One region of the Promicromonospora sp. NPDC060204 genome, then DNA from elsewhere that is predicted to be linked to it. Evidence: riboswitches for the same ligand, from Rfam matches in the RefSeq annotation. Region 1 holds a riboswitch; each other region holds the start of a gene.
What was found. A riboswitch is a leader RNA that binds a small molecule or an ion and turns the genes downstream of it on or off. The one in region 1 is predicted to bind thiamine pyrophosphate.
Positions count from the first base shown of each region.

Region 2: another riboswitch for thiamine pyrophosphate. It lies ahead of ACFWEJ_RS11180 (thiamine ABC transporter substrate binding subunit); the one in region 1 lies ahead of ACFWEJ_RS14770 (YkoF family thiamine/hydroxymethylpyrimidine-binding protein).
Region 3: another riboswitch for thiamine pyrophosphate. It lies ahead of thiM (hydroxyethylthiazole kinase); the one in region 1 lies ahead of ACFWEJ_RS14770 (YkoF family thiamine/hydroxymethylpyrimidine-binding protein).

Region 1 covers NZ_JBHWZO010000104.1:9,536-20,018, forward strand. Annotated here, with positions in the region: gene ACFWEJ_RS14730 (glycoside hydrolase family 71/99-like protein) at 1-229, shown strand, start outside; gene ACFWEJ_RS14735 (MsnO8 family LLM class oxidoreductase) at 292-1,266, shown strand; gene ACFWEJ_RS14740 (ABC transporter substrate-binding protein) at 1,316-2,668, opposite strand; gene ACFWEJ_RS14745 (LLM class flavin-dependent oxidoreductase) at 2,834-3,913, opposite strand; gene ACFWEJ_RS14750 (LLM class flavin-dependent oxidoreductase) at 3,915-5,291, opposite strand; gene ACFWEJ_RS14755 (ABC transporter ATP-binding protein) at 5,288-6,136, opposite strand; gene ACFWEJ_RS14760 (ABC transporter permease) at 6,112-6,969, opposite strand; gene ACFWEJ_RS14765 (ABC transporter substrate-binding protein) at 6,966-8,072, opposite strand; TPP riboswitch at 8,233-8,341, shown strand; gene ACFWEJ_RS14770 (YkoF family thiamine/hydroxymethylpyrimidine-binding protein) at 8,400-9,056, shown strand; gene ACFWEJ_RS14775 (ECF transporter S component) at 9,053-9,679, shown strand; partial or broken gene ACFWEJ_RS14780 (ABC transporter ATP-binding protein) at 9,669-10,483, shown strand, end outside.
Region 2 covers NZ_JBHWZO010000068.1:12,657-23,139, forward strand. Annotated here, with positions in the region: gene ACFWEJ_RS11175 (ABC transporter permease) at 1-131, opposite strand, end outside; gene ACFWEJ_RS11180 (thiamine ABC transporter substrate binding subunit) at 218-1,291, opposite strand; TPP riboswitch at 1,287-1,392, opposite strand; gene ACFWEJ_RS11185 (DUF4235 domain-containing protein) at 1,430-1,711, shown strand; gene moaC (cyclic pyranopterin monophosphate synthase MoaC) at 1,732-2,202, shown strand; gene ACFWEJ_RS11195 (sulfate/molybdate ABC transporter ATP-binding protein) at 2,235-3,188, opposite strand; gene ACFWEJ_RS11200 (sulfate ABC transporter permease) at 3,208-4,032, opposite strand; gene cysT (sulfate ABC transporter permease subunit CysT) at 4,025-4,861, opposite strand; gene ACFWEJ_RS11210 (sulfate ABC transporter substrate-binding protein) at 4,865-5,941, opposite strand; gene ACFWEJ_RS11215 (MoaD/ThiS family protein) at 6,166-6,405, shown strand; gene ACFWEJ_RS11220 (molybdenum cofactor biosynthesis protein B) at 6,415-6,912, opposite strand; gene ACFWEJ_RS11225 (sulfite exporter TauE/SafE family protein) at 6,909-7,826, opposite strand; gene ACFWEJ_RS11230 (RrF2 family transcriptional regulator) at 7,977-8,435, opposite strand; gene ACFWEJ_RS11235 (AGE family epimerase/isomerase) at 8,507-9,766, opposite strand; rRNA gene rrf (5S ribosomal RNA) at 9,925-10,041, opposite strand; partial or broken rRNA gene ACFWEJ_RS11245 (23S ribosomal RNA) at 10,190-10,483, opposite strand, start outside.
Region 3 covers NZ_JBHWZO010000263.1:889-8,435, reverse strand. Annotated here, with positions in the region: gene ACFWEJ_RS24270 (SDR family NAD(P)-dependent oxidoreductase) at 96-1,094, opposite strand; gene ACFWEJ_RS24265 (aldo/keto reductase) at 1,144-2,175, opposite strand; gene ACFWEJ_RS24260 (TetR/AcrR family transcriptional regulator) at 2,301-2,909, shown strand; gene ACFWEJ_RS24255 (GNAT family N-acetyltransferase) at 2,906-3,502, shown strand; TPP riboswitch at 3,557-3,654, shown strand; gene thiM (hydroxyethylthiazole kinase) at 3,644-4,477, shown strand; gene thiE (thiamine phosphate synthase) at 4,474-5,178, shown strand; gene thiD (bifunctional hydroxymethylpyrimidine kinase/phosphomethylpyrimidine kinase) at 5,316-6,197, shown strand; gene dxr (1-deoxy-D-xylulose-5-phosphate reductoisomerase) at 6,374-7,543, opposite strand.

The sequences.
Region 1 (10,483 bases):
GGCCAGCGCGTACATCTCGATGTTCGACGAGTACAACGAGGGCAACCAGATCGCCAAGACCGCCGCGTCGGCGGGCGACGTGCCCGCGGGCTCGGGCATCTGGGCGCTCGACGAGGACGGGACCGCCTGCTCCTCGGACTACTACCTGCGCCTGACGAACGACGGGGGCCGCATGCTGCGGGGCGAGCTGCCGATGACGGCGACGCGGCCGACGCGGCCCACGCCGTAGCCCGGGGCGGGGTCGCGTCGGCGTCGGGAAGCGCCCGGGCGCCCCCGGGGTTGAGGGCTCGTGTGAGGCTCTCCCTCCTGGACCGTTCCCGCACCCGCACCGGATACTCCGACGCCGCCTCGCTCGGTCACACGATCGAGCGGGCGGTGTCGGCCGAGCGGCTGGGCTACCACCGCTTCTGGGTCGCCGAGCACCACGCCGTGCCGGGGATCGCCTCGGCGTCGCCGCCGGTGCTGCTCGGCGCCCTCGGGGCGCACACCTCGACGATCCGGATCGGCTCGGGCGGCGTGATGCTGCCCCACCACCAGCCGCTGGTGGTGGCCGAGCAGTTCCTGATGCTCGACGCCCTCTACCCGGACCGGGTGGACCTCGGCGTGGGGCGCACCCTCGGCTTCACGGCCCCGGTCCGCCGGGCGCTCCGGCACGGTGCGGACGCCCCGGACACGTTCCCGGAGGACATCGCGGAGCTGCGCGACCACCTCGACGGCACCGCGGCGGTCACCGCCCGGCCCGCCGCCGCGCGCGCCGTCCCACTCTACGTGCTCGCCACCGGCCGGGGCCTCGCCGTCGCCGCCGGCCTGGGGCTGCCGGTGGTCGTCGGCGGGCCGGTGCTCCGCAGCCCGTCGCTGCCGGACGCGCTCGCGGCGTACCGGACGGAGTTCCGGCCCTCACCGCGTGCCCCGGAACCGTCGGTGACGGTCTCGCTCGACGTCCTCGTGGCCGACACCGACGCCGAGGCGCGCGAGCTGGCCCTGCCGGAGGCATGGGCGATGGCCCGGTCCCGGCAGACGGGCGAGTTCGGCCCGCTGGAGCCGGTCGAGGCGATCCGCGCCCAGCCCTGGACCCAGCAGCTGCGCGACCGCGTCGAGGCGCACCTCGCGCAGGGCGCCGTCGGTTCACCCGCCACGGTGCGGAGCCACCTGGACCGGCTCGCGGAGATCACGGGGACGCAGGAGATCATGGCGTTCAGCTCGACGTACGACCGGGACGCCCAGGCGGCGTCGGACGCCGGGCTCCGCGAGCTGGTGCTCGGCTAGGTCCACCCGGCGGCGGCCGCTCACGCGCCCGCGGGCAGCACGGGCCTGCTCACGGTCCGGAGACGGTGAAGCCCTGCGCGTTGCCGTACTTGACGATGGAGTCCTGCCAGTCGGCCAGGCCGTCGGCCAGCGGCGTCGAGCCGGTGTACGCCTGGCCGACGGTGTCGGGGAACACGCTGTTGGCGTAGACCTGGTACGGCAGGTACTGCCAGCCGGGGACGACGCCGGTGGCCGACGCCGAGAGCACCTCGTTGATCTTCTGCCCGCCGAAGTACTCGGGCTCCTTGCCGAGGAACTCGGGGCTGGTGAGGTCCGCCGTCGTGGCCGGGAAGTTCCCGTGGTCGAGCCGGACCTGCACGCCGTCGCCGGCGTTCGCGTACTGGAGGAACCCGTAGGCCAGCGCCTTCTGGGTGCTGGCCTCCGTGATCGACAGCGCGGAGCCGCCGTTCTCGGCCGTCGCGGTGGCGCCCGCCGTCCACTGCGGCATGGGCGCCACGCGCCAGTCGCCCGCGGCCGCGGGTGCGCCGGACTCCAGGTTCGCGGGCATCCAGGCGCCCGTGACCAGCGCCGCGATCGACCCGTCGCCGAGCCGCTGGAACCACTCGTCCGACCACTCCGGGACCTTCGCCACGAGGTCCTCGTCCAGGAGCTGCTGCCACATCCCGGCGAACCGGGTCGAGCCCTCGTCGGCGAGGTCGACGGACACCGTGGTGCCGTCGACGGTGAACGGCGTCCCGCCGGCCTGCCAGACCATCGACGTCGCGAACCCGGCGTTGCCGTCGTCCGCGATGAGGTGGGCGTCGCTGTCGTGCGCGTGGATCTTGCGTGCCGCCTCGACGAACTCGTCCCACGTGGCCGGTACCTCGGCGCCGGCCGCCTCGAAGGTCCGCGCGTTGTAGAACAGGGCCATCGGGCCGGAGTCCATCGGCAGGCCGTACACGGCGTCGCCGTCGGTCACCGAGCCCCAGGTCCCGGGGGAGTAGGTGCCGTCGAGCCCGCTCGCGCCCAGCGGCGCGAGGTCCGCGAGCGAGCCCGCGATGGAGAACTGCGGCAGGGCGTAGTACTCGACCTGCGCGACGTCGGGCACGCCGGATCCCGCGCTGATCGCGTTCTGCAGCACCACGTAGTGGTCGTTGCCCGTGCCGACGTTCGCCAGCTCGACGTCCACGTTCGGGTACTCGGCCTCGAAGCTCTCGACCACCTGGTCCAGCGTGGGCTCCCAGGCCCAGACCAGCAGGTGGCCGCCCTCCTGGAGCGCGGCGGAGACCGCGTCGGGGGACAGGTCGGCCGTTGCGCCGGTGACGGGTGAGGCCCCGCACCCGGCGAGGGCGACGCTCGCCGCGACCCCCGTCGCGGCGAGCAGTGCGCCGGTGCGGCGGGGGATGCCGATACCTCGTGCCACAGGAACTCCGTTTCAGGTCTGCGTCGACGTCTGCCTGGCGGGCACCCGTACGGTAGCGCCACCTCGGAGGATCCCGGGTGTGGCGCGCACGGGCGAAAACGTGTTCTGCGTGGACGCATCCGGAGGCAGCGCACATCGGTGACCGGGACTGTGCTCTCCCCCCGATCAACGGGCCCCGCGGAGCAGGGGCACCAGCTCCCTGCCCTGCCGCTCGATCTCGGGCAGGTACGGGGTGTCGGAGAGCACGAAGTGGGTCACGCCGAGCCGTTCATACCTCCGCAGCGCGGCGGCGACCTCCTGCGCCGTCCCGACCAGCCAGGTCGTCCCGGCGCCACCACCGCCGGCCCGGCCGGGCGCCGTGTAGAGGATGTCGTCCAGCACGTCGCCCCGCTCCGCCAGCTCCAGCAGGCGGCGCTGTCCGACGGCGGACGCCCTGCCCCACGGGCGGCCGCCGGGCGCCTCGTGGTTCGCCTGCGCGGCCAGCCGGGCGACCTTCGCCTCGGCGTCGGCCCACGCCTGCTCGGTGGTGTCCCGGACGAGCGTCGTGATGCGCAGCCCGAACTCCAGGGGCGCGTGCTCGCGCCCGAGCTCGGCCTCCAGGGCGCGCAGGCGGCCGATCCGTTCCGCGATGCCGTCCAGCGGCTCGCCCCAGAACAGCTGCACGTCCGCCTCCGCGGCGGCGACCCGCTCGGCCGCCGCCGACGCGCCGCCGAAGTAGAGCCGCGGGTGGGGCCGGCCGGGCCGGGCCACCGGGCGCTGGTCGAGCGTCGAGTCGGTGACCTGGAAGTGCTCGCCGGCGTAGGTGACCGACTCCTGCGTCCAGAGCCGCCGCACGATCTGCAGGAACTCCCGGGTGCGCGCGTAGCGGTGCGCCTGGTCGCCCTCGGCGTCGCCGTACGCGGCCAGGTGGTCCTGGCCCGAGACGATGTTGATCCGCACGCGGCCGCCCGAGAGGTGGTCGAGCGTGGCCGCGGCCGAGGCCAGGTGCGCCGGGCGCCAGTACCCCGGCCGGACGGCGATCAGCGGCTCGAACGTCGTGGTCCGGGCGGCCAGGGCGGTGGCCACGGTGAACGTGTCCGGGCGGCCCCAGCTCGTGCCCAGCAGGGCGCCGTCCCAGCCGTGCTTCTCGAGCTGCGTGGCGTGCTCGGTCAGCGTGTCGAGGCTGTTGTGCCCGTGGGTCGCGTCGTCCCCGCGGTGGCCCGGGTGCGTCTGGTTGGGGATGTACCAGAGGATGTCCTCGGCCATGTCAGGCTCCCGTCGTGGTGCTCAGCGCCGCCGGGCGCCGGGTCGTCGCGTACCGGTTGGCCGGCCGGTCCAGCCCGTAGTGCTCGCGCAGCGTGGTGCCCTCGTACTCGCTGCGGAAGAGCCCGCGCTCGCGCAGGATCGGCAGCACGTGGGTGGTGAACTGCTCCAGCCCGGACGGCAGCGCGGCGGGCATGATGTTGAAGCCGTCGGCGGCCTCGGCGTCGTACCACTCCTGCAGCGCGTCGGCGACCTGCTCCGGGGTGCCCGCGAAGGTGCGGTGCCCGCGTCCGCCGCCGAGCCGGCCGATGAGCTGCCGCACGGTCAGGCGCTCGCGGCGGGCGAGCTCCACGATCAGCGTGTAGCGGCTCTTGGCGCCCTCGATCTCGTCCTCGTCGGGCAGGTCGGCCGGCAGCTCGCGGTCCAGCGGCAGGTCCTCGGGCGTCAGCCGCAGGGTGCGCGCGAGCTGGCGCTGCGCGAACTCCGGCCGGATGAGCTCGTCCAGCTCCCGCTCCTTGGCGCGGGCCTCGGCCTCGGTCGACCCGATCACCGGCACGATGCCGGGCAGGATCCGCACCCCGTCGGCGTCCCGGCCCGCCGCGACCGCGCGCGCCTTGAGGTCCCGGTAGAACCCCTGGGCGTCGCCGAGGCTCTGGTGGGCCGTGAAGACGGCCTCCGCGTGCCGCGCCGCAAGGTCCTTGCCGTCCTGGGACGACCCGGCCTGCACGATCAGCGGCCGGCCCTGCGGCGACCGCGGCACGTTGAGCGCGCCCGCCACGGAGAAGTGCCGGCCGACGTGCTCGGGCGGGTGGATCTTGGCGGAGTCGGCCCAGACGCCCGCGGCCTTGTCGGCCACGATCGCGTCGTCCTCCCACGAGTCCCAGAGCTTGTAGGCGACCTCCAGGAACTCGGCCGCCCGGGCGTAGCGCTCGGCGTGCGCGGGCTGGTCGTCCAGGCCGAAGTTCCGGGCGATCTCCGGGCCCGCCGTCGTCACCACGTTCCAGCCGGCGCGGCCCGCGGAGACGTGGTCGATCGAGGCGAACCGCCGCGTGAGGTTGTACGGCGAGTTGTAGGTGGTCGACGCCGTCGCGATGAGCCCGATCCGTTCGGTGGCCGTCGCGAGGGCAGTGAGGACGATGAGCGGGTCGAGCGTGCCGGAGGGACGCCGTCCGACGTCGCCCTGCAAGCCCGGCCCGTCGGCGAAGAAGATCGAGTCGAGCTTGCCCTTCTCGGCGATCAGGGCGAGGCGGCGCAGGTGGGCGATGTCGTGGCCGGTGGCGTCGGGGCTGCTCTCCGGCAGGCGCCAGGACGCCTCGTGGTGCCCGCTGCTCATGAGGAACGCGTTGAGGTTGAGTCGTCCCGGGCGGTGGTTCGCGGTCATGGGGTGTCCTCTCGGTCCAGGCCGAGCGCGTCGAGCAGCTCGGCGCGCAGCGTGCGGTGTGGTTCGTGGTCGAGGGCGTCGTGCGGTACGTCGTGCGCCGCGGTCGGCGGGGCGGCGTGCGCCGCGGTCGGCGGGGCGGCGTGCACCGCGCCGGGCGGGGTCCGGCGCTCCAGCACGATGCGGCCCGCGTCGAGGACGACCACCCGGTCGGCCAGCACGATCGCCTCGTCGACGTCGTGCGTGACCATCAGGACGGTGGGCCGGTGCCGCCGCAGCAGGTCGCGCAGCAGGTCGTGCATGCGCAGCCGGGTCAGCGCGTCCAGGGCGCCGAACGGCTCGTCGGCAAGCAGGAGCTCCGGGCTGCGGGCCAGCGACCTGGCCAGCGACACGCGCTGCTGCTCGCCGCCGGACAGCTCGTTCGGCCAGGCCCGCTCGCGCCCGGCGAGCCCCACCTCGGCCAGCGCGGCGCGGCCGGCCGCGCGGGCCTCGGCCGGCGGGGCCTCGTGGCCCAGCACGACGTTGTCGAGCACGCGTGCCCAGGGCAGCAGCCGGGAGTCCTGGAAGACGACGGAGACGTTGCGGGGCACCTGCACCTCGCCCGATCCGCGCACGTCGTGGTCGAGCCCGGCGAGCGCCCGCAGCAGCGTGCTCTTGCCGGACCCGGACCGGCCGAGGATCGCGACGAACTCGCCCTCGGCGATCTCCAGGTCGAGCCCGCTGAGCACGCCGGCGGGCGTCCCGTAGGTCCGCACCAGGTCGCGCACGACGACGGCGGGGCGCCCGGGGCCTCCCGCCTCGGCGGGCCGCCCGGCGGTCGTGGTCAGTCCTCCAGCGTGCGTCGCCATGTCAGCGCCCTCCTCTGCAGCAGGCGCACGGACCAGTCCGCGGTGTAGCCCAGGACGCCGTAGACCACGAGGCCCACGACGATGACCTCGGTCTGCCCGTAGGTGCGCGCGAGCTCCATCATGTAGCCGATGCCGGCGGTGCCGTTGACCTGCTCGACGACGACGAGCGCGAGCAGCGAGCCCGTCACAGCGAAGCGCAGGCCGAGCAGGAAACCGGGCAGCGCGCCGGGCAGCACGACGCGCGTGACGAACTGCCGGCGGCTCAGGCGCAGGGTCTCGGCGAGCTCGACGTACCGCTTGTCGATCGACCGCAGCCCGTTGTGGGTGTGGATGTAGACGGGGATGAACACGCCGAGGGCGATCGTGATCACCTTCATCTCCTCGCCGATCCCGAACCACAGGATGAGCAGCGGCAGCAGGGCGAGGTTCGGGACGGCGCGCTTGACCTGGATCGGCCCGTCGAGCAGGGCCTCACCGACGCGGCTCAGGCCCGAGAGCAGGGCGAGGACGACCCCCACCAGCACTCCCCAGAGCAGGCCCTGGGCGGCCCGCGCCAGCGAGACGCCCAGGTTCTCCAGCAGGTTGCCGTCGACCGCGAGGTCGACGGCGGTGGTCACCACGGTCCACGGGGCCGAGAGCACCCGCGGGTCGACGAGCCCGGTGGCCGAGCCTGCGGCCCAGACCGCCAGGAGCAGCGCGATGCCGGAGCCGGCGGCCAGCGGCACCGGCTTGCGCAGGCCGAGGCGGCGGATCCCCGGGCGGACGTCGGCCCCCGGCGCGGTCGTCGGCCGCCCGGTGGCTATGGCCGGCCGGGCCTGGACGACGGCGGTCACGACGTGCTCCACGCCTGCTCGGCGGCCTCGCCGGCGACGGGACCGAACCGCTCGTCGAAGAGGTCGGTGGCGCGCAGCTCCGGCCGGTCGAGCTCTCCGGCGAGCAGGTCGATCGTGTCCTGGGTGCGCTCGATCCCGTCGGTGAGGTCCGTCGGGACCTCGGGCCGGGCCGCGGTGTCGATGAGGTACTGCGCGTCGTCCTCGGTCAGTCCCTGGTCCTCGACGTAGTACTTCTCCTTCCAGATCTCGGGGTGCTCGTAGATCCAGACCCGCGCCTGGGCCCAGGCGGTCACGTACTGGCGCAGCGCGGCCGCCTTGGCGGGGTCGCGCACCACGTCGGTCGGACCATAGAGGTGGCTCGGGTCGTCCCGCAGGCCGTGGCGCAGGGACGTCGCGCCGTCGGTCGCGTACTTGTCGAGGTAGCGCAGCAGCGCGGTGCCGCCGACCGGGGCGACGTCGACCTCACCGGCGGCCAGCGCCGTGGGGTACACGTCGCCGGTGGACGGCAGCTCGACCAGCTCGACGTCGTCCTGGCCGAGCCCCGCCTCCCGCAGGGACTTCAGGACGAGCGCGCCCTGGGCCTGTCCGGGGCTGAACGCGATCCGCTTGCCGCGCAGGTCGGACAGGTCCGCCAGCTCGACGCCGGGGGCGCCGGCGAGCTCGTAGACGGGGTGCTCCGCCCAGTCCTCCCGGTACTGCGAGGCGTAGATCTGCACGTCGAGCCCGGTCCAGGCCGCGTGGATCGGCGGGATCTCGGCGACCGCGCCGATGTCCAGCACCCCCGCGTTGAACGCCTCGATGGTCTGCGGGCCGCCGGAGATGTTGGCCCACTCGATCTCGAAGTCGAAGTCCGAGTCGATCGCGTCGCCGGCGAGCTCGAAGGCCTTCTGCGTCGTGGGGTCGCCGATCGCGAGCGTGGTGCCCGCGGGCACCTCGGTGGGCAGTGCGGCGTCGGGGGAGAGGTTGCCAGCGCCGTCGTCGTCGGCCTGCGCGCCGACGGCGCAGCCGGAGGCGAGGAGCACGAGGGCGACGGCAGCAGCGGCTGCGGTGCGGGGGTTCGTCGGGCGGCGCGAGGCCGCTCTGGCGGGTGTGCGGAGGGGCATGAGGGCGTCCGATCGTCGGGGCCGGGTGTCTCCTGACGACGGCGAGGTATAGGTGCGCGTCCCGGGCTTGACCAGAGCCTGGGCGATTGCTCTCACTATGCGGACACTTGGGAGCGCCCGGCCGGAATGTCCAGGTGGTGCGATGCGTGCTGTTACGGTGGGAGCAGTGCACGGGAGTCCGGTATGCCGGGCTGAGAGGGAGTACTCGAACTCCGACCGTTGAACCTGACCCGGATCATGCCGGCGCAGGAAGCGACTCAGGACGTGGGGCCGTAGGGTCCCCGTCCTCCTGTGCCGACGGAGATCCGACGGACAGGGAGCACCCCGATGGCAGACCACGCCACCACGACCGACGACACCGCCGAGCTGCGCGGTGACCCGATGCGCTTCGGCGTCGGCGCGCGGATCACCGCGGCGGTGATGTCGGACGACTACGTCGACGTGATCCTGGGCGCGCTGCGGCAGGCCGACACCACGGGGCTGGTCGTCGAGACCGGCGACGTGAGCACCTACGTGGGCGGCGCCGAGGCCGACCTGCTGCGGTACGTGACCGACCTGACGGCCGGGATCGCGGCGTCGGGCAGGCACGCGGCGATCACCGTGCACCTGTCCCGGGGCTGCCCGGGCGAGGTGGCCTGCGAGCTGCCCGGCGGAGCCGGACCGCGCGTCACCGAGGTGCCGCAGGGCCGCGACACCGGCCGCTTCGTCACCGCCGAGTGGGCGCTGTACCCGCTGGCCGACGACGTCCGCGCGGACGTCACGCCGGACCACATGCGCGACATCTACGCCGCGATCGAGCTCGCCAGGGACAACGGGACGTTCCGCGGCTCGCAGCACTTCGTCACCCGCCTGGAGGGCGACGCCGGCCGGGTGCTCGCCAGCGCCTTCGCCGGCTGGGTCCTCGCGGGCCGCACGGTGCAGCACGTCACCAGCCACCTCACCCTCTCGGTGAACAGCCCGAGCCACGCGGGTGGCGCCCGATGAGCGGGACGTCGGAGCGCCGCCGCGCGCGGCTGCCGCTGCGCGACATCGTGCTCATGGTGATGCTCGGCGTGGTGTTCGGGTTCCTGTACTGGGCGCTCGTGCAGGCCTGGAACGGGCTCGCCGTGGCGATGGGACCGGCCGGCGACCTGGCGCAGCACGTGCTGCTGGGCGGCTGGCTCCTGGTGGCGCCGATCGCCGTCGCGATCATCCGCAAGCCCTTCGTGGGGATCATCGCCGAGGTGATCGCGTCCGTCGTCGAGGTCGTGTTCCTGGGCTCCCCGGTCGGACCGCTCCTGCTGGTCGCCGCCGCGATCCAGGGCGCCGGCAGCGAGCTCCCGTTCGCGCTGACCCGCTACCGCCGGTTCGGGTGGGGGGTGTACGCGGCGTCGGGCGTGCTGGGCGCGGGCCTGGTCTTCGTGTGGTCCGCGTTCCGGTTCGACTGGTACGGCCAGGACATCCTGGCGCTGCGCCTCGGCATGCAGCTCGTCTCCGGCCTCGTGCTGGGCGGGCTGCTCGCCAAGGTGATCGTCGACCGCCTGCACGGCACCGGCGTGCTCGACGAGTTCGCGATCGGCCGGGCGGACGCCGCCCTGCGCGGGCCCGTGGCGCGCCGTGAGCGCTGACGCTACCGCCGCCGTCGTCGAGGCCGCCGTCGTCGGGGCGACCATCGTCGAGGCCGCCGGCCTGGAGGCGGTCTACGGCACCGGCGACGGCGTGGGACCCGTCGACCTGAGGATCGAGGCCGGGCAGGGCGTGCTCGTGCTCGGCCCGTCGGGATCCGGCAAGTCGACGCTGCTCCGGATGCTGCACGGCGCGGTCCCGCACGCCGTCCACGCGCAGGTGGACGGCGCGGTGCATGTGGCCGGGCGTTCCCTGGTGGGCACCGGGATCGCGGGGCTGGCCGACGTCGTGGGCGTCGTGGCCCAGGACCCGGAGTCCGGCGTCTGCCTGCCCGACGTGCTCGACGAGGTCGCGTTCCCGCTGGAGAACCTCGCGATCGACCCCGGCCTGATCGGGCCGGCCGTGCGCACCGCGCTCGACCGGGCCGGGGCGGCGGCCCTGGCCGGGCGGGCGACGGCGGAGCTGTCGGGCGGCGAGCTGCAGCGCGTGGCGCTCGCGGCGGCCATCGCGCCGTCGCCCCGCCTGCTGCTCCTCGACGAGCCGACCTCCATGCTCGACGCCGACGGGATCGACGCCGTGCGGCGCGCCCTCGACGTGGTGCGGCGGGAGACCGGCGCCGCCTGGGTGCTCGTGGAGCACCGCCTCGACGAGCTCGCGGGCGACGCCGGGGTCGAGGCCCTCCCGGAGCGCTGGATCGTGCTCGGCAGCGACGGGCGCGTCCGGCACGACGTCGCCGTCGGCGACCTCACGGTGCCCGTGCTGCGCGAGCTCGTGGGCGAGGGCTGCTGGCTCCCGCTGGACCTGGA
Region 2 (10,483 bases), on a different contig from region 1:
ACCACGAGCGCCGCCACCGGCCACGCAAAGAAGACCGCGAGAAAGCCGAGGGGGACGGCGACCGCCAACCCCCAGAGCAGGGGCGCGGGCCGGAGGCCGTGCCCGCTGCTCCGGGTCGGGCCCAGGCTCACGCTCCGCCTTTGGTGGGCTGAGCCTGCGGCTCCACTCCGGGCGGGTGCCTCGTTCCTCGGCCCCCACCCTGCGTTGCGCCTCCGGCTCAGCCCACGACGGTCTCGGTCCACCGTTCGATCCACTCGTCGCGGTGCTCGCTCACGTCGGCCGGGTCCACCTCGAACGGGGCGTCGGCCTGGGGCGCGAACTTCTGCCAGTCGGCGGGCAGCTCCACGGCCGCGTCGGCCGGGTACATGTACATCGACTCGGGCAGGGCGGCCTGGACGTCGTGCGTGAGCAGGAAGTCCACCAGCGCCCGTGCGCCCTCCGGGTTGTCCGACCCCGTGAGCACGCCCGCGTACTCGACCTGCCGGAAGCAGGTCTCCGGCAGCGCGCTGGTGGTCGACTCCGAGCCGTCCTCGCTCACCGTGAACGCCGGCGACGTCGCGTAGGAGAGCGCGAGCGGCCGCTCGCCGCCCTCGCCCGCCCCGGAGAAGTCGACGTAGTACGCGTCCTCCCACGAGTCGGCGACCTTGACGCCGTTGTCCACGAGCGACGCCCAGTAGTCCTCGAACCCGTCCTCGCCGAACGCCCCGATCGTCGCCAGCAGGAACGCGAGCCCCGGGGACGACGTCGCCGGGTTGGTCACCACGAGCAGGTCCTTGTACTGCGGGTCGGCGAGGTCCTCCAGCGTCGTCGGCACGTCGAGGCCGGACTCCTCGAACCAGGCCTCGTCGGCGTTCACGCAGACGTCGCCCTGGTCGACGGGCGTGAGCGCTCCGCCGAGCTGCTCGGCACCCTCCGGGAGGTCCGCGGGCGTGTACTCCTCGACCACGCCGGCCTCCAGCGCGCGGGAGGCGAACGTGTTGTCGATGCCGAACACGGCGTCGCCGAGCGGGGCGTCCTTGGTCAGCACGAGCTGGTTCACCAGCGTGCCCGCGTCGCCCGCGGCGCTGACCTCGACCGTCGTGCCGGACTCCTGCTCGAACTGGTCGATCAGCTTCTCGTCGAGCGCCCAGGAGTCGTGGGTCACCAGGGTGACGGTCCCCGGGTCACCGGTGCCGGACGCGTCGTCGCCGGAGCCGGAGCCGCCGGAGCACCCGGCGAGCAGCAGGGCCACGGACAGCGCGGCCGCAGCAGCAGGGATGGTGCCCCCGTGGGCACCGGAAAGACGCAACATCGTGCCTCCGACTTCCTCCGCCGGTGTCAACCGGATCAGGTTCAAGGGTCTGCGGCTCTCCGCACTCTCAGCGCCATCGGGGCGCTCCCCTGTCGTTTCCATGCAGCCTAGTCGGCCGTCGAGGGCTACGGTGTAGAGATGGCCCAGATTGAGACGGAACAGACACTCGGTGAGAAGGTCGGCACCCTTGCCCTGACGATCGCGGCCGGCTGGGTCGCCCAGAAGGCCGTCAGCATGATCTGGAAGGGCGTGACCGGAAACGACGCGCCCAACAAGCCCGACGACCCGGAGCTGGACCTGCTGCAGGCGACCGTGTTCGCGGCCGTCGCCGCCGGCACCGCGGTCTTCGCCAAGCGCCTCGCCGCCAAGGGCGCGCACCGCGCCGCCGTGCGGATCGCCGCACGGCGCAGCACCGTGTGAGGGCATGACACCCTGGTGCCGTGAGCTTCACGCACCTCGATGACCGCGGCCAGGCCCGCATGGTCGACGTCACCGCCAAGCAGCCGACCGTCCGCTCGGCGACCGCCTCGGGCCTCGTCCGTTGCGCCCCCGCCGTCGTCCAGGCGTTGCGCGACGGCGCCGTGCCCAAGGGCGACGTGCTCGCGGTGGCCCGCGTCGCAGGAATCGCCGCGGCGAAGAAGACGCCCGACCTGCTGCCGCTGGCTCACGTGATCGGCGTGCACGGCGCGGCGGTGGACCTGGAGGTGACGGACGACGGCGTCGTCGTCACCGCGACCGTCCGCACGGCCGACCGCACCGGCGTCGAGATGGAGGCGCTCACCGCCGTCGCGGTCGCCGGCCTCGCCGTGATCGACATGGTGAAGGGCCTGGACAAGTCGGTCTCGCTCGCCGACGTGCGGCTGGAGCGCAAGACGGGCGGCAAGTCGGGCGACTGGGTGCGCGAGGCCTGATCGCGGTCCGCCGACTCGCCGGCGCCCGGACTTCACGGGGACGACGGCGCGCCCTCGGTCGGCGCGATCCACACGTCGTCGCCCACCGCTATCCCGCGCGCGTGCGTCCTGGTCAGGGTGATCAGCACGGCCTCGTCCTGGTCGGTGCGGACGGTGAGCCGCACCTCGAACCCGACGCGGAGCACCCGGGTGACCACGCCCGCCGTCGTCCCAGGCGTGCCCGGGGCGCGCGCCACGTCGATGTCGTGCGGCCGGATCAGGCTGCCGCCGAGCCGGGTGACCGGGCCCAGGAAGCCCATCACGAAGTCGTTGGCGGGCTTGTCGTACAGCTCCTCCGGGGAGCCGATCTGCTCGATGCGCCCCTCGTTGATCACGACGATCTCGTCGGCAACCTCGAGCGCCTCCTCCTGGTCGTGGGTGACGAAGACCGTGGTGACGTTGACCTCGTCGTGCAGCCGCCGCAGCCAGTCGCGCAGCTCCTTGCGCACCTTGGCGTCCAGCGCTCCGAACGGCTCGTCCAGGAGCAGCACCGTGGGCTGGATCGCCAACGCCCGCGCGAGCGCCATCCGCTGGCGCTGGCCGCCCGAGAGCTGGGACGGCAACCGGTGCGCGAACTGCGACAGGTGCACCAGGTCGAGCAGCTCGGCGACCCGGGCCTGGGTCTCGGCCCGAGAGCGGCCGCGCACCTCCAGCCCGAACGCGACGTTCCGCGCCACGGACAGATGCTTGAACGGCGCGTAGTGCTGGAACACGAAGCCCACGTTGCGCTTCTGGACCGGCAGGTCGGTGGCCTCGACGCCCTCGATCACCACCGATCCGCCGTCCGCGTCCTCCAGCCCCGCGATGATCCGCAGCAGCGTGGTCTTTCCGCCGCCGCTGGGTCCCAGCAGCGCGGTGAGCCCGCCGGTGGGGATGGTCAGGTCGATGTCCGCGAGGGCGACGAAGTCGCCGTACCGCTTGCTGACACCCGACACTTCGATGCTCATGTGCTGCTGCTCTCCAGGTTCATCGCCGCGAGCCGACGGCTCGCAGCACGAAGACGATGACGATGGCCAGGACCGAGACGCTCGCCAGGAGGAACGCGATGGCGTAGGCCGCCTCCTGGTCGAAGTTCAGGTACCGCTCCTCGACCGCCAGCGTCGCCGTCCGGGTCTGGCCCAGCACGTTGCCGGACACCACCTTGACCGCGCCGAACTCGCCCAGGGACCGGGCCAGCGTGAGGACCACGCCATAGATCAGGGCCCACTTGATGCTGGGCAGGGTGATCCGCCAGAACGTCTGCCAGGTGCTCGCGCCCAGGCTGGCAGCGGCTTCCTCCTGCTCGGTCCCGATCTCCCGGAGCACCGGGACGACCTCGCGCACGACCAGCGGCAACGACACGAAGGCCGTGGCCAGCACGATCCCCGGCAGCGCGAAGACCACCGTCAGCCCCCAGCTCTCCAGCGCCGGACCGAACCACCCGTTCCGCCCGCCGTACACGAGCACCAGCGCCAGTCCCACCACGACCGGCGACACGGACAGCGGCAGGTCCAGCAGCGCACTCAGTGCGCGCTTGCCGGGAAACTCGGCCCGCACCAGCAGCAGCGAGACGCTCACCCCGAACAGGGTGTTCAGCACCGTCGCGGCGAGGGCGGCCACCACGGTGAGCTGGAGCGCGGCCACGGTACCCGGGTCGGCGAACACCCGGTTCAGCGCGTCCATGCCGTTGGCGAACGTGTTGGTGACCACCAGTGCCACCGGCCAGACGACCAGCAGGGAGAGATAGGCGATGACCACGATCCGCAGCAGGTAGGTGACCGGGCCCGGGCGGTCCCTGCGGCGCTCAGCCACGGCGGGCCACCCTCCGTTGCACGACGTCCAGCACCACGATGACGGCCAGCGAGATCAGGAGCAGCACCGACGCGATCGCCGCCGCGCCGGCCGCGTTGTCGTTCTCGATGGCACTCAGGATGCGCACCGACGTCACCTCCGACTCGAAGGGCAGGTTCCCGCTGAGCAGCACCAGGGACCCGTACTCGCCCATGGCCCGGGCGAAGGAGAGTGCCGCGCCCGACGCGATCGCGGGGGCCAGGCTGGGCAGGATCACCCGGCGAAAGACGACGGCCCGGCTCGCCCCGAGCGACGCGGCCGCCTCCTCCGTCTCCGCGTCGATCTCCTCGAGCACGGGCTGCACCATCCGCACCACGAAGGGCAGCGTAACGAAGGCGAAGGCGAGGTACACCGACCACTCGGTGTTGGCCAGGTGCAGCCCCAGCGGGCTCTCCGTGCCGTACAGCGACAGCAGCACGAGGCCCGCCACGATGGTCGGCAGCGCGAACGGCACGTCGATCACCAGTTCCAGGAGGCCTTTGCCCCAGAACCGGTCACGCACCAGCACCCAGGCGATCACGGTGCCGATCACCACGTTCACCAGGGTCACGACGGTCGATGCCGTCACCGTGAGCCGGATCGCGGCAGCGGTCTGCTCGTTCGTGAGCTGTCGCCAGAACTCGTCCCAGCCCCCGGACGTCGCGGCCACCAGCACCGCCGACAGGGGGATCAGCACCAGCAGGCTGAACCACAGCATGGTCACGCCGAGCCCGATACCGGAGAGCCGGGTGAGGTTGTTGGGCAGCGCCCGGTGGCTCTGGGCCACCGGGCGCTGACTCGCGACGCTCATGCGCTACTCCGAAGCCTTCCCGGACTTCTCGATCGACTCGGTGACGATGCCCAGCGGGGCCCCGTCCTTGCCGTCCCCGAACAGCTTGTCCTTGACACCGTCCCAGCCGGGTCCGCCGAAGTCGTTCTCCAGCGTGAGCAGGTGGTGGACGGCGGGGAACGGGTCTGCGGGGTCCGGCGCGCCCTTGATGTCGCCCGGCTCGATGCCGAGCGCGTCGAAGTCCACCTCACCCGGAGCGTCCGGGTTCACCGGTCGGAAGCCCGTCAGGGCGAACTGCTTCTGCCCCTCCGGCCCGCGCACGAAGTCGATCCATGCCTGGCTCGGTGCCGAGGCGTCGTTGAGGATGGCCCCCGGGTTCTCGATGAGGAGCGTGGTCTCCGGGATCACGTACTCGAAGCCCTGCCCGCTCTGCGAGGCCAGGATCGCCTCGTTCTCGTAGGCGAGGAGCACGTCGCCGGTACCACCCAGGAACGCGGTCGTGGCATCGCGGCCGCTGTTGGTCAGCGTGACCACGTTGGCGAACAGCTTGTCGAGGTACTCGGTCGCCTCCTCCTCGCTGCCACCGTTCTGCGTGACGTGGCCCCAGGCGGCGAGCGCGTTCCAGCGTGCCGAGCCCGACGACGCCGGGTTGGGGGTCACGATCTCAACGCCGGGCTTGATGAGGTCGTCCCAGTCCTGGATGTCCTTCGGGTTTCCGTCACGAACCCCGAGCACCACGATCGAGGTGGACACGATGCCCTTGTCGGGGCCGTCGTCCCAGGTCTCGTCCACCAGGCCGGCGTCGACCAGGCGGTCGACGTCCGATGCCACCGAGAGGTGCACATAGTCGGCGGGCAGACCGTCCGCGACCGCGCGGCTCTGGTCTCCGGACGCGCCGTACGACGTCGTGAACGTGACGCCCTCGCCCTCGGGCGTCTTCGCGAACTCCTCGGCGATTGCCTTGTTCGCGGTCTCGGGCACTGCGAAACCGACGATGCTGATCGACTCCGCATCGGTGCTCCCCGCCGAGGACGAGCACCCGGCCAGCGCCAGCAGCGAGACGACCGAGGCCGCAGCGGCGGCTCTGATTGAAGGTCGCACGTGCGCACCTTCCTTCCGTCGAGGGGGAACAGCCAATTCCAAGTATTCCCATCGCCCTGGTCGGGTATGGGCCAACTGGGGCGGGACGCTACGGCGTTTTGCCAGAGTATGTCAATCAGACCGATCGGAGATATCCATAGGTTGGACGATCGCGGGTGAAACGGGCCTCGTAGGCGCTTTTGAGACGGCAGTCCGGCGCTCTGCGGGACGGCTAATCTGGCGGGGTGATCACCGTCCGCTACTTCGCCGGCGCCCGGGAGGCAGCCGGGCTCGCCACCGAACAGCTCGGCGGCCCGACGTCGGTAGCCGCCCTCCGCGGTGCGCTCACGATCGCGCACCCGGGCCTGGACGCCGTGCTGCCGAAGTGCGTGCTGCTGGTGGCGGGCGCCCGGACGACCTCGGCCGAGGCGCAGATCCCGGACGGCGTCACGGTAGACGTCCTCCCGCCCTTCGCGGGCGGCTGACCCCCTTGGTCAGTGGTCGCCGCCAGTCAGCTGGGAACGGACGTGCGGCCAGAGGGTGAGCACCACATGGAGGCCGTCGCGCACGCCGCCGGACGACCCAGGCAGGTTGACGACGAGAGCGCGTGTACCGTCCGCGGCCCGCGCCACGCCCGCCAGGCCCCGGGAGAGAGCGGCCGTGGCTACGCCGGCCGCGATGCCCTGCTGGCGCACCGACTCGCTGATCCCCGGGATCTCGTAGTCCAGCACCGCGCGCGTGCCCTCCGGCGTGAGGTCGCGCGGGGTGATCCCCGTGCCGCCGGTGGTGATCACCAGCCGGGCGCCGTCGTCGATCACGGACTGCAGCACATCTCGGACCGACTCGACACCGTCGGGCACCACACGGGTGCGCACGTCGGTGAGGCCGGCCTGCTCCAGCAGCGACACCGCCGTCGGGCCGGACCGGTCCTCGGCCTCACCGCGTGCACAACGGTCGGAGACGGTGATCACCGCTACCCGGTCGGACGTCATGCCGACACGCTATCGGCCTCCGGCTCCTCGGACGCGACGACGGCCTCGGCGGCCTTGTCCTGACGGTAGGCGCGCACGGACCAGATCACGGCGGCGGCCCAGCCGAGCCAGATCACCACGTACACGGCGCTCTTCGTGCCGTCAGGCGCGGAGATCCAGTCGCTGTTGAGCAGGGTGCGCGAGTTGGTGAGCACGATGACACCACCCACGAGCGAGCCCAGGATGCGCGGCGGCACCAGGCGCACCAGCCAGGCCGCGATCGGCGCCGCGATCAGGCCACCGATGAGCAGGGCGAGCACCCAGGCGAAGTCGATGCCCTCGCCGCTGAGGCCGACGAAGAAGCCGAGACTGGCCGCGATCGCCACGAAGAACTCGCTGGTGTCGATCGATCCGATCACCTTGCGCGGCTCCATCCGGCCGCTCGCCAGGATCGCGGGTGTGCCCACGGGACCCCAGCCGCCACCGCCGGTGGCGTCCATGAACCCGGCCACCAGGCCGAGCGGGGTGAGGAAGCGACGGCGCAGCGGCTTGTCCGAGCGGGTCGGCAGCCCCTGCACCGTGAAGCGGAGCAGCACGTAGAGGCCGAGCACCAGCAGGATCACCGACATGACCGGCGCGGCGACCTCGGTCGAGAGCGAGGACAGGAACGTGGCGCCCGCGAACGCGCCGATCGCACCAGGAATGCCGATGCGTGCCACGACCTTCCAGTCCACGTTGCCGAAGCGCCAGTGCGCGGCACCCGATGCGAGCGTGGTGCCGATCTCGGCGAGGTGCACGGTTGCCGACGCCGCGGCGGGGTTGGTGCCGATGGCCAGCAGCAACGTGGTGGAGGTGACGCCATAGGCCATGCCCAGACTGCCGTCCACCAGCTGCGCGCCGAGACCGACGAGCGCCAGCAGGATCAGGGTTCTCATGGGTGTGGTCTTCCAGGTCCGGGAGAAGTGTGCACAGGCGCGCCAGGAACGGCCCGCGCCAGAGTAGTCATCTCATCCGGTCGGAAACAACAAGCATCCCAGAGGTCGGGATAGGTGCGGACGCCGGAGCGCCCGGTACTCCTCGGGCTCTCAGGAGTTCGACCAGGCAGAGTCGCCCTCGGTCAGCGCGCGTACCTCGTCCGGCAGCGCGCCGCTCACCAGGTCGGCGAGCGACACGGCTTCCAGCACCGCGCGCACGTTGGCCCGCAGCGCCACCCACACGTGCAGCAGCGGCGCGGCCGCCCCCTGGAACTCCAGGTCGGACGGCCGGTTGCCGCGGACGAAGACGAGCGGTCCGTCCACGGCACGCACGACGTCGGCGATGGTGATCGAGTCGGCGGACCGGGCGAGGCGGTACCCACCGCCGGCCCCGCGGTGGCTGGTGACGAGCCCGTCGCGACGCAGGTCGCTCAGGATCCCCTCCAGGAAGCGGTGCGGGATGTCCTGCGCCCGGGCCAGGGCCTCGGCGCGGACGGGCCCGTCGTGGTCGGCGGCCGCCAGCTCGGCGGCGGCACGGACGGCGTAGTCGGCTCGTGCGGAGATCCTCATGACCCCATTGTCTCCCGCCCGCCGCGCCGACACGCACGACGCCCCGGACGCGCCCGGCCCGCGCGCCGTCGTCAGGCCAGGATCTGGCCCGCCTTCTGGGCCGACGCCGCGAACGATCCCGTCAGCGGGAGCTCCGGCAGGATCACCGCCTGGGCGGCGTGGTAGACGTCGGGCTTGCCCACCCAGGTGAGCCCGGACGGGCGGTTCTCGGTGTCGAGCTCGTGGTGCCACGACCCGTGCTCGGCGTCGACCAGGTGCTCGCGGATCCAGGCCCACCACTCGCGCTCCAGCTCGGCGTACCGCGCGTCCCCGGTGACGCGCGCCAGCACGTTCGCCGTGGCGGCACCCTCGGCCGCGACCCAGTGGAAGCGCCGGGGCTCGACGGGCGTGCCGGCCCAGTCCGTCGTGTAGACGAAGCCGCCCCCGCCCTCGCCGTCCCAGCCGTCCGTCACCGCACGGTCGAAGAGCGCGGCTGCGGCCGCGGTCCGCTGTCCGGGTGTGCCTGCCTCGGCGTCGATCTGCAGCAGCAGGCGGGCCCACTCGAGCCCGTGCCCTGGCGTGGCGCCGTACGGCTTGAACTGGTCGCGCGGCCGGTCCGCGTTGTACTCGAGGAGCAGGTTCCAGTCCGCGTCGAAGTGCTCGGGGATCCGCCAGTCGTTGCCCTCGGCCCAGGCGATGACCTGGTCGCCGATCGCCGACGCGCGCTCGAGCCAGAGCGCGTCCCCGGTCGCGGCGTGCGCCGCGAGCAGTGCCTCGACCGAGTGCATGTTCGCGTTCACGCCCCGGTACTCCGACGTCGACGTCCAGTCGCGTGACCGCTCGTCCAGGTGCAGGTTCCGCTCGGGCTCCCAGAACCGCGCGTCGAGCACGGCGAGGGCCTCGGTGAGCAGCTCGGACGCGCCGGCGATGCCGGCCACCTTGCCGGTCGACGCCGCGAGCACCACGAACGCGTGCGCGTAGGCCTCCTTCTTGCCGACCAGCTCCTCACCCTCACCACGGGCGGCCAGCCACCCGCCGAACTCGGCGTCGGCCAGCACCTCACGCAGCCCGGTGAGAGCACGCGTCGCGTACTCCTCCGCTCCGCTCACGCCGAGCAGGTGCCCGACGGCGAAGCTGTGCGCCATGCGCGCGGTGATCCACGTCTCGACGGGGTGGGAGGCGTCCGGGCGGCCCTCGTCGTCGAGCCAGCACGCGGCGCCGTCCGAGCGGATCGAGGCCTCGGCGAAACGCAGCAGCGAGACGAAGTGGTCGCGGCGCCACGCCGCGTCGGCGCTGCTTGCGGGCTGGGTGCTGGTGGAGCCCGCGGCAGTGCGGGTGGTGTCTGCGTTCACACCGCCACGATAGCCGCGGCCGCTGTACGGCCGGCAACTTGCCTGAGTGCCGGACTGCCGGCCTCGGCGGGCGTGTGCTGCCTGGAAATGCAGAAAGGGGGTGGGGTGTCTCCGACCATCTCTGGTCGGGCACCCCACCCCCTTTGCTGGGAATGGTTGTCCGGCGGCGTCCTACTCTCCCACCCCGTCACCAGGGCAGTACCATCGGCGCTGTGGGGCTAAGCTTCCGGGTTCGGAATGGGACCGGGCGTTTCCCCCACGCTATGACCACCGTAACACTTTCGAGAACCAGGCAACCCCACACACCCAACACCCCGCCGGCAACAAAGCCAGTGGTGTTGGAAGGGGTTGGTGCCCGTGACTCGGGAACCGCATAGTGGACGCGTAGCAATCATCAAACTCGTTTTTAAAACCGTGAGTGTGGTTGTGAAGTTATCGGCAGGTTAGTACCGGTCAGCTCCACAGGTCTTCAGTCCCTGCTTCCACATCCGGCCTATCAACCCAGTGGTCTGCTGGGTGCCTCTCACACACAAGGTGTATGGAAACCTCATCTCGAAGCAGGCTTCCCGCTTAGATGCTTTCAGCGGTTATCCCTTCCGAACGTAGCCAACCAGCCATGCTCCTGGCGGAACAACTGGCACACCAGAGGTTCGTCCGTCCCGGTCCTCTCGTACTAGGGACAGCCCTTCTCAAGTTTCCTACGCGCGCAGCGGATAG
Region 3 (7,547 bases), on a different contig from region 1:
GGAACTGGGCTGTTTTCGGGCCCGATGACGGGGTAGAAGCGCACCTTCGACCGCGGTCGGGTGAGCGCGGCCAGGGCGGCGACCGCGCGCGTCCGTCACCCCGCCAGCAGTCGCTCCGTCAGGGCCCACAGCCGGCGGGCCGAGTCAGGGTCGATCGAGTGCGGCACGACGTCGGCCGGGACGTCGTCGGCGTCGGCCCCGGTGAGGTCGACGGGCCGCGGGTCCTCGTCCAGCGGCGAGATGTCGCTGTTGGTGAGATAGACGCCGCCGACGTCGGCCAGGAGAGGGCTGGTCGCGGCGAACACGATCGTCGCGGCACCCTGCTCCGGCGTCTTCTTGCCGTGCTCGGGGTCGATGACCGGGTTGCCGGCGTCGTCGATGAGGCGCATCGCACGCTGCGCCGCCTCGCCCACGGAACGGTTGAAGGACGTCGCCGGCACGATGCCGGGGTGCGGCGCGTACGCGCGGATCCCCTCGTCCGCCCAGCGCCGGTCGAGCTCGACCGTGAACAGCACGTTCGCCGTCTTGGACTGGGCGTAGGCGAGCCCCGGGTCGTAGCCGCCGGCGGTGAAGTTCGGGTCGTCCCACAGGATGTCCGACATCCGTTGGGCACCGGACGTGGTGGTGACCACGCGGGCGCCGCCGGCCGCCCGGAGCGCCGGGTGGAGGCCCAGGGTGAGCTGGGCGTGCCCGAGGTGGTTGGTGGCGAGCTGCGCCTCGTAGCCGCGCGCGTCACGCTCGATCCGCGCCGGCGCCGGGTAGCCGGCGTTGTTGATCAGCACGTGCAGCGGTCGGCCGGAGCCCAGGTAGCGCTCGACGAAGCCGTCGATCGAAGCCGGGTCCATCAGGTCCAGCCGGCCGACCTCGACGCGTTCGATCCCCGCGACCGCGGCAGAGGCGCGCTCCGGGTCGCGCGAGGCGACCACGACCGAGGCACCGGCCCGGGCCAGTGCCTGGGTGGCGACCAGGCCGAGGCCGGAGTGCCCGCCCGTGACGACGGCGTTCCTGCCGGTCAGGTCGACGCCCGCGAGGACGTCGTCGACCGTGGAAGCGGCGGTGAATCCGGTACCGAGGGGGTGCTGGCGATGTGTCATGACGGTTCCCTTCGTGCGGTGGGTGAGGCCGGGCCAGGCGACGGCCGGGTCAGGCCGCGGCCGCGCGCTGCTCGGCCGGACGACGGCGCAGGGTGGGCTGCTGGATGGCCGGCGGGTCGTAGGCCATGTCGAGGCGGCCGATGTCGGTGCCGGGCGGCACGATGGCGTCGATCCGGTCGAGGATCTCGTCGCTCAGGCTGACCTCTGCGCCGGCGAGCGCGCTGTCGAGGTGCTCCATGGTGCGCGGGCCGATGATCGCGGAGGTCACGCCCGGGTGCGCGATCGCGAACGCCATCGCGAGGTGGTTCAGCGGGATCCCGGCGTCCTGCGCGACGGGGATGAGCTGCTCGACGACGTCGAGGCGCCGCTCGTCCTGCAGGTGCGCGAACCCGTACTGGGCCCGGTGGGCGTCGCTGGCGCGGCCCTTGCGGTACTTGCCGGTGAGCATCCCCCCGGCGAGCGGGCTCCACACGAGGGTGCCCATGCCGTACTGCTGGGCGACCGGCAGGACGTCGCGCTCGATGCCGCGGTTCAGGATCGAGTACGGCGGCTGCTCGGTGCGGAACCGCTCCAGGCCGCGCCGCTCGGCCACCCACTGCGCCTGGACGATGTCGGCGGCGGGCATGGTGGACGAGCCGATGGCCCGCACCTTGCCGGAGTTGATCAAGTAGGTCAGCGCGGCGAGCGTGTCCTCGACGTCGGTATCCGGGTCGGGCCGGTGGATCTGGTACAGGTCGATGTGGTCGGTGCCCAGACGGCGTAGCGAGTTCTCCACCTCGGCGATGATCCAGCGCCGCGAGTTGCCCCGGTGGTTGGGGTCGTCGCTCATCGGCAGGTGCACCTTGGTGGCCAGCACGACGTCGTCGCGGCGGCCCTTGAGCGCCTTGCCCACGATCTCCTCGGACTCGCCGCGGGAGTAGGCGTCGGCCGTGTCGATGAAGTTGATCCCCGCGTCGAGGGCCTTGTGGATGATCTTGACCGACTCGTCATGGTCCGGGTTGCCGATCGCGCCGAACATCATCGCGCCGAGCGCGTAGGGGCTGACCTTGATGCCGGTCCGGCCGAGGCTGCGGTAGTGCATGGGGCCCTCCTGGGGTCGAGAGGTCTGGTGGGCGTCGCCGCGGTGGCGTACTCTGGAGCTAAGCGGAACGCTCTTCCAGAACCATATGGAAAGCCGTTCCGGTTAGCAAGAGACCATGGAGAGAAGTGACCCAGCACACAGAGCAGCGGCCCCTGCGCCGCGACGCGCAGCGCAACATCGACGCGCTGCTCGACGCCGCCAAGCAGGTCTTCGGCACGTCGGGCGTCGACGCGCCCGCCAAAGAGATCGCCGACCTGGCCGGCGTCGGCGTCGGCACGCTCTACCGCCACTTCCCCAAGCGGTCCGACCTGGTCAAGGCCGTGTTCCAGGCCGAGGTCGACGCCACCGCCGACGCCGCCCCCGTCCTGGCCGCGGAGCACCCGCCGGTCGTCGCGCTCGAGAAGTGGCTCCACCGCTACACCCAGTTCCTCGTGACCAAGCGCGGGCTCGCCTCGGCGCTGCACTCGGGCGACCCGGCGTTCGACGCGCTGCCCGCCTACTTCATCGGGCGGCTCGGGCCCGCCCTCGGCTCGCTGCTCGACGCCGCCGTCGCGGCCGGCGCCGTCCGCGCCGTCGTCAGCCCCCAGGACCTCCTGTACGCCGTGTCCAAGCTGTCGCTGCCCATGGAGGACGAGGAGCCGGACCACGGCCGACGCATGCTCGACCTGCTCGTCGACGGGCTGCGGTACGGCGCGGGCAAGGACCCCGCAGGCCAGGGCGGCGACCGCGCGTGACGGCGGGCGGCCTCACCAGCAGCGAAGGTGCCCGGGACTACGGTCGCGGCCTGCTGCTCGGCCGCACCGTCCGGCTGCGCCCCCTCGCCGAGGAGGACGTGCCGCACCTGGACCGGTGGTGGCGGGAGACCGAGTGGCAGCCGCTGCAGCAGCCCACCGTGCGCCCGCGGCCCGCCGGGACGGCCGCCGACCTGTTCCGCGCGTGGAGCGCCAACACCGACCCGGGCGCGGTCGGCCTGAGCGTCGAGACCCTTGAGGACCCCCGCCTCGTCGGGCACGTCACCCTCCACGGGGCGACCCTTCCGCAGCGCACGGGCACCCTCGGCATCATCCTCGGCCCCGAGCACACCGGGCACGGGTACGGGTCGGACGCCGTCCGCGTGCTGCTCCGGTACGCCTTCCAGGAGATGAACCTGCACCGCGTCGAGCTGAGCGTCTGGGGCTTCAACACCGACGCGCGACGCGCCTACGAACGGTGCGGGTTCGTGGTGGAGGGACGACGCCGGGAAGCCGTCTTCCACGCCGGCCGCTACCACGACGACGTCGTCATGGGCGTGCTCGCGAGTGAGTGGAACGCGACCGGCCCGAGCTAGCGCCCCACCCGCCGGGACGGTTTCGGGCGGACGCCGTCCGCGGCTAGGGTGGGCCCACTTGGCGCGGGGCGCCGGGCACCAGCCCGGCTGAGATGCACCCGTGGAACCTGATCTAGGTAGTGCTAGCGAAGGGAACGCCTCATGAGCTCCGTCCTGCCCGACGCCGTCGCGTCGGTCGTCACCGCGGTGCGCGACACAGCACCCCTGGTGCACTGCGTGACCAACGTCGTGGTCACCAACTTCACCGCCAACGTGCTGCTCGCCGCCGGCGCGGCACCGGCCATGGTCGCCGACCCCGAGGAGGCGCCCGTCCTGGCCGGCGTCGCCGGAGGTCTGCTCATCAACCTCGGCACCGTCGAGGGCGGCCAGGCCGACGGCATGCGCGCCGCTGTCGACGGCGCCACCGCCGCGGGCGTGCCCTGGGTGCTCGACCCCGTGGCCATCGGCGCGCTGCCGCTGCGCACCCGCCTCGCGGCCGAGCTCTTCGCGCGCGGCCCCGCCGTCGTCCGCGGCAACGCGTCCGAGATCCAGGCGCTCGCCGGCGGCGCCGGCGGCCGCGGCGTCGACTCCCTCGACACGCCCGACGGCGTGCGGGACGTCGCCCTCGGCCTGGCCCGGTCCTCCGGCGCCGTGATCGCCGTCAGCGGCGCGTCCGACCTGATCACCGACGGCGTGCGCGTCGTGCGCGTCCAGGCGGGCACGTCCCTGATGACGCGCGTGACCGGCGTCGGCTGCTCGCTCGGCGCGCTCGTCGCGGCCTGCTCCGCCGTCACCGAGGACCGCCTGCTCGCCGCGACCGCCGCGACGGCCTGGCTCTGCGTCGCCGCCGACCGCACCACCTCGACCACGCCCGGCAGCTTCGCCGTCGAGCTGGTCGACCGCGTGTTCGACGTCGACCCCGAGGCCGTCGGGTTCGGCGCCGGGCTGGTGAACGAGCCCGCCACCGGGCACGAGCCCGCGCGGGCCGAGGCGTGAGCGCCCGGATCCGCCTCGACCCGTCCGTCTACCTCGTTACCGACACCCAGCAGTGCGGCGGCCCCGCCGGGGTCGTCGCCACGGTGGGCGCGGCGGTCGACGGCGGCGTGACCGCCGTCCAGCTCCGCGACCCGGGCGCGACCACCCGCGAGCTCGTGGACCTCGGCCGCGCGCTGGTCGCCCTGCTGCGGCCGCTCGGGGTACCGCTCGTGGTCGACGACCGGGTGGACGTGGCGCTCGCGATCGACGCCGACGGCGCCCACGTGGGCCAGCGCGACCTCGACCCCGTCTCCGCGCGCCGGCTGCTGGGCCCGGACCGGCACCTCGGGCTGAGCGTCAGCACGCCCGAGGAGGCCCGGGCCGCGGCCGGGCTGCCGGCCGGCACCGTCGACCTGCTCGGCGTGGGCCCGGTGCGGCCCACGCTGACCAAGTCCGACGCCCGGCCGGCGATCGGCTTCGCCCGGCTCGGCGTCGTCACAGCCGCCGCGTCGCTGCCGTGCGTCGCGATCGGCGGGCTGCGGGCGGACGACGTCGCCGCGCTGCACGGCGCCGGTGCGGCCGGCAGCGCCGTCGTCTCCGCCGTCTGCGGTCGGCTCGACCCGGCCGCCGCGGCGCGGGAGCTCGCGCGGGCCTGGGCGGCGGCGCGGGCCGAGGGTCGCTCCGGCGTGCGCTCGGGGGCGACGACGGGGCCGGTCTCGTGAGCGCGCCCGCACAGGGCGCGGCGCAGGTCGGCGACGTCGCGCGCCCGGTCGAAGCGCGTCCCGGCGAAGCGCGTCCCGCCGACGCCGCCGCGCGCGTCGACGCCGCCCCGCGCGTCCGCCCGCCCGGCCACCCCGTCGTGGCGCTGACGATCGCGGGGTCGGACCCGTCCGGCGGCGCCGGGATCCAGGCCGACCTGAAGACCTTCGCGGCGCTCGGCGGTTACGGCTGCGCGGTGCTCACGGGGCTGACGGCGCAGTCCACGACCGGGGTGACGCGGGTGCACCCGGTGCCCGCCGACATGGTGCGCGCGCAGCTCGACACGCTGTTCGCCGACGTCGCCGTGGACGCGATCAAGATCGGCATGACGACGGACGCCGCCGTCGCCCGGGCGGTCGCCGCCGCCCTGCGCGACCTGCGGGCCTCGGGGCGCGCGCCGTTCGTGGTGCTGGACCCGGTGATGGTCGCGACGTCGGGCGACCGGCTGCTCGCGCCCGACGCCGAGGCCGTGCTGCGCGACGAGCTGCTCCCCCTGGCCGACCTGGTGACCCCGAACCTGCCCGAGGCCGCGGTGCTGCTGGGCGTCGACCCGGCCCGGGACGGCGCCGAGGCGGCCGACCAGGCGCGGGCGCTGCGGGCACTCGGCACCGGGTTCGCGCTGGTCAAGGGCGGGCACCTCGACTCGGCGGAGTCGGTCGACCACCTGGCGGGCCCGGGGCTCGGTCCGGAGGGTGTCGGCGGGGACGGCGTCGGCGGGGACGGCGTCGTCGCCCTGGCCGCGCCGCGGATCCCCACGCGGAACACCCACGGCACGGGCTGCACGCTCAGCTCGGCCTGCGCCGTGCTGCGCCCCGCGCACGACGGGTGGGAGCCGGCGGTCCGGGCCGCGAAGGAGTACCTGACCGGTGCGCTGCGTGCGGCGGACGCCCTCGTCGTCGGCGGAACGGGGACGGCGTCGGGCCCGTGGCAAGGCCACGGCCCGGTCAACCACGCCCACGCGACCCACCCACCGACCGCCTGACCCACCGACCACCTGACCCACCGACCACCCGACTGACCCGCCCGACCAAAGGATGCCGAGTCAGTCGGCTGGTCGGACCACCTGGCTGACTCGGCGAAGCCAACCCGGCGAGTCAGTCGGGTGGTCCGACCAGCTGGCTGACTCGGCGGAGTCGGGCCGGCGAGTCAGTCGGGGGGTCACACCGACTTGAGGATCTCCGCCGCCTCGGCCCGGGCCCAGGCGTCGGCCTCCAGCACGCCCTCGACCGATCCCGCGTCGCCCGCCGCCGTCGTCCCGTGCGCCTCGACCACGGCGGCCACGGTGTCGACGATGTCGAGGAACCCGATGGTGCCGTCGTGGAAGGCGTCCACGCACACCTCGTTCGCGGCGTTGTAGACGGCGGGGTGGGTCCCGCCGGCCTCGCCCACCTGGCGGGCCAGCCGGACGGAGGGGAAGGCGTCGTCGTCCAGGGGCAGGAACTCCCAGCTCGCGGCCTGCGTCCAGTCGATACCGACGTCGACGTCGGGCAGCCGGTCCGGCCACGACAGGCCGAGCGCGATCGGCACGAGCATCCGCGGCGGCCCGGCCTGCGCGATGGTGGAGCCGTCGACGAACTCGACCATGGAGTGGATCATCTGCTGCGGGTGCACCACGACGTCGATGGCGCTGAACGGCAGGTCGAACAGCAGGTGCGCCTCGATGACCTCCAGACCCTTGTTGACCAGCGTCGCGGAGTTGGTGGTGACCACGCGGCCCATCGCGAAGTTGGGGTGCCGCAGCGCCTGGGCGGGCGTCACGTCGCGCAGGTCGTCCCGCGAGCGGCCGCGGAACGGCCCGCCGCTGGCCGTCACCACGAGCCTGCGCACCTCGGCCGAGGAGCCCGAGCGGAGCGACTGCGCGATCGCGGAGTGCTCCGAGTCCACGGGCACGATCTGACCCTCGTGCCGCACGGCGGCCTTGACCAGGGCGCCGCCCACCACGAGCGACTCCTTGTTCGCGAGCGCCAGCGTCGAGCCCGCACCCAGCGCGGCCAGCGTGGGGCGCAGCCCGACGGAGCCGGTGATGCCGTTGAGCACCACGTCGCTCCCCCGGCCGGCCAGCTCGGTGGCGGCGTCGGGTCCGGCGAGCACCTCGACGCCGTCGGCGCCGGCCTCGCTCAGCAGGGTGGTCAGGGCGGGGCGCGCGGCGGCGTCGGCCACGGCGACGGCGCGGACGCCGAGCGTGGCCGCCTGCCGGGCGAGCAGCGGCAGGTCCGAGCCGCCCGCGGACAGCGCGTCCACGCAGAACCGGTCGGGGTTACGCCCGATGACGTCGACGGCCTGCGTGCCGATGGAACCGGTGGAGCCGAGAAGGGTGACGCTTCGCATGGGG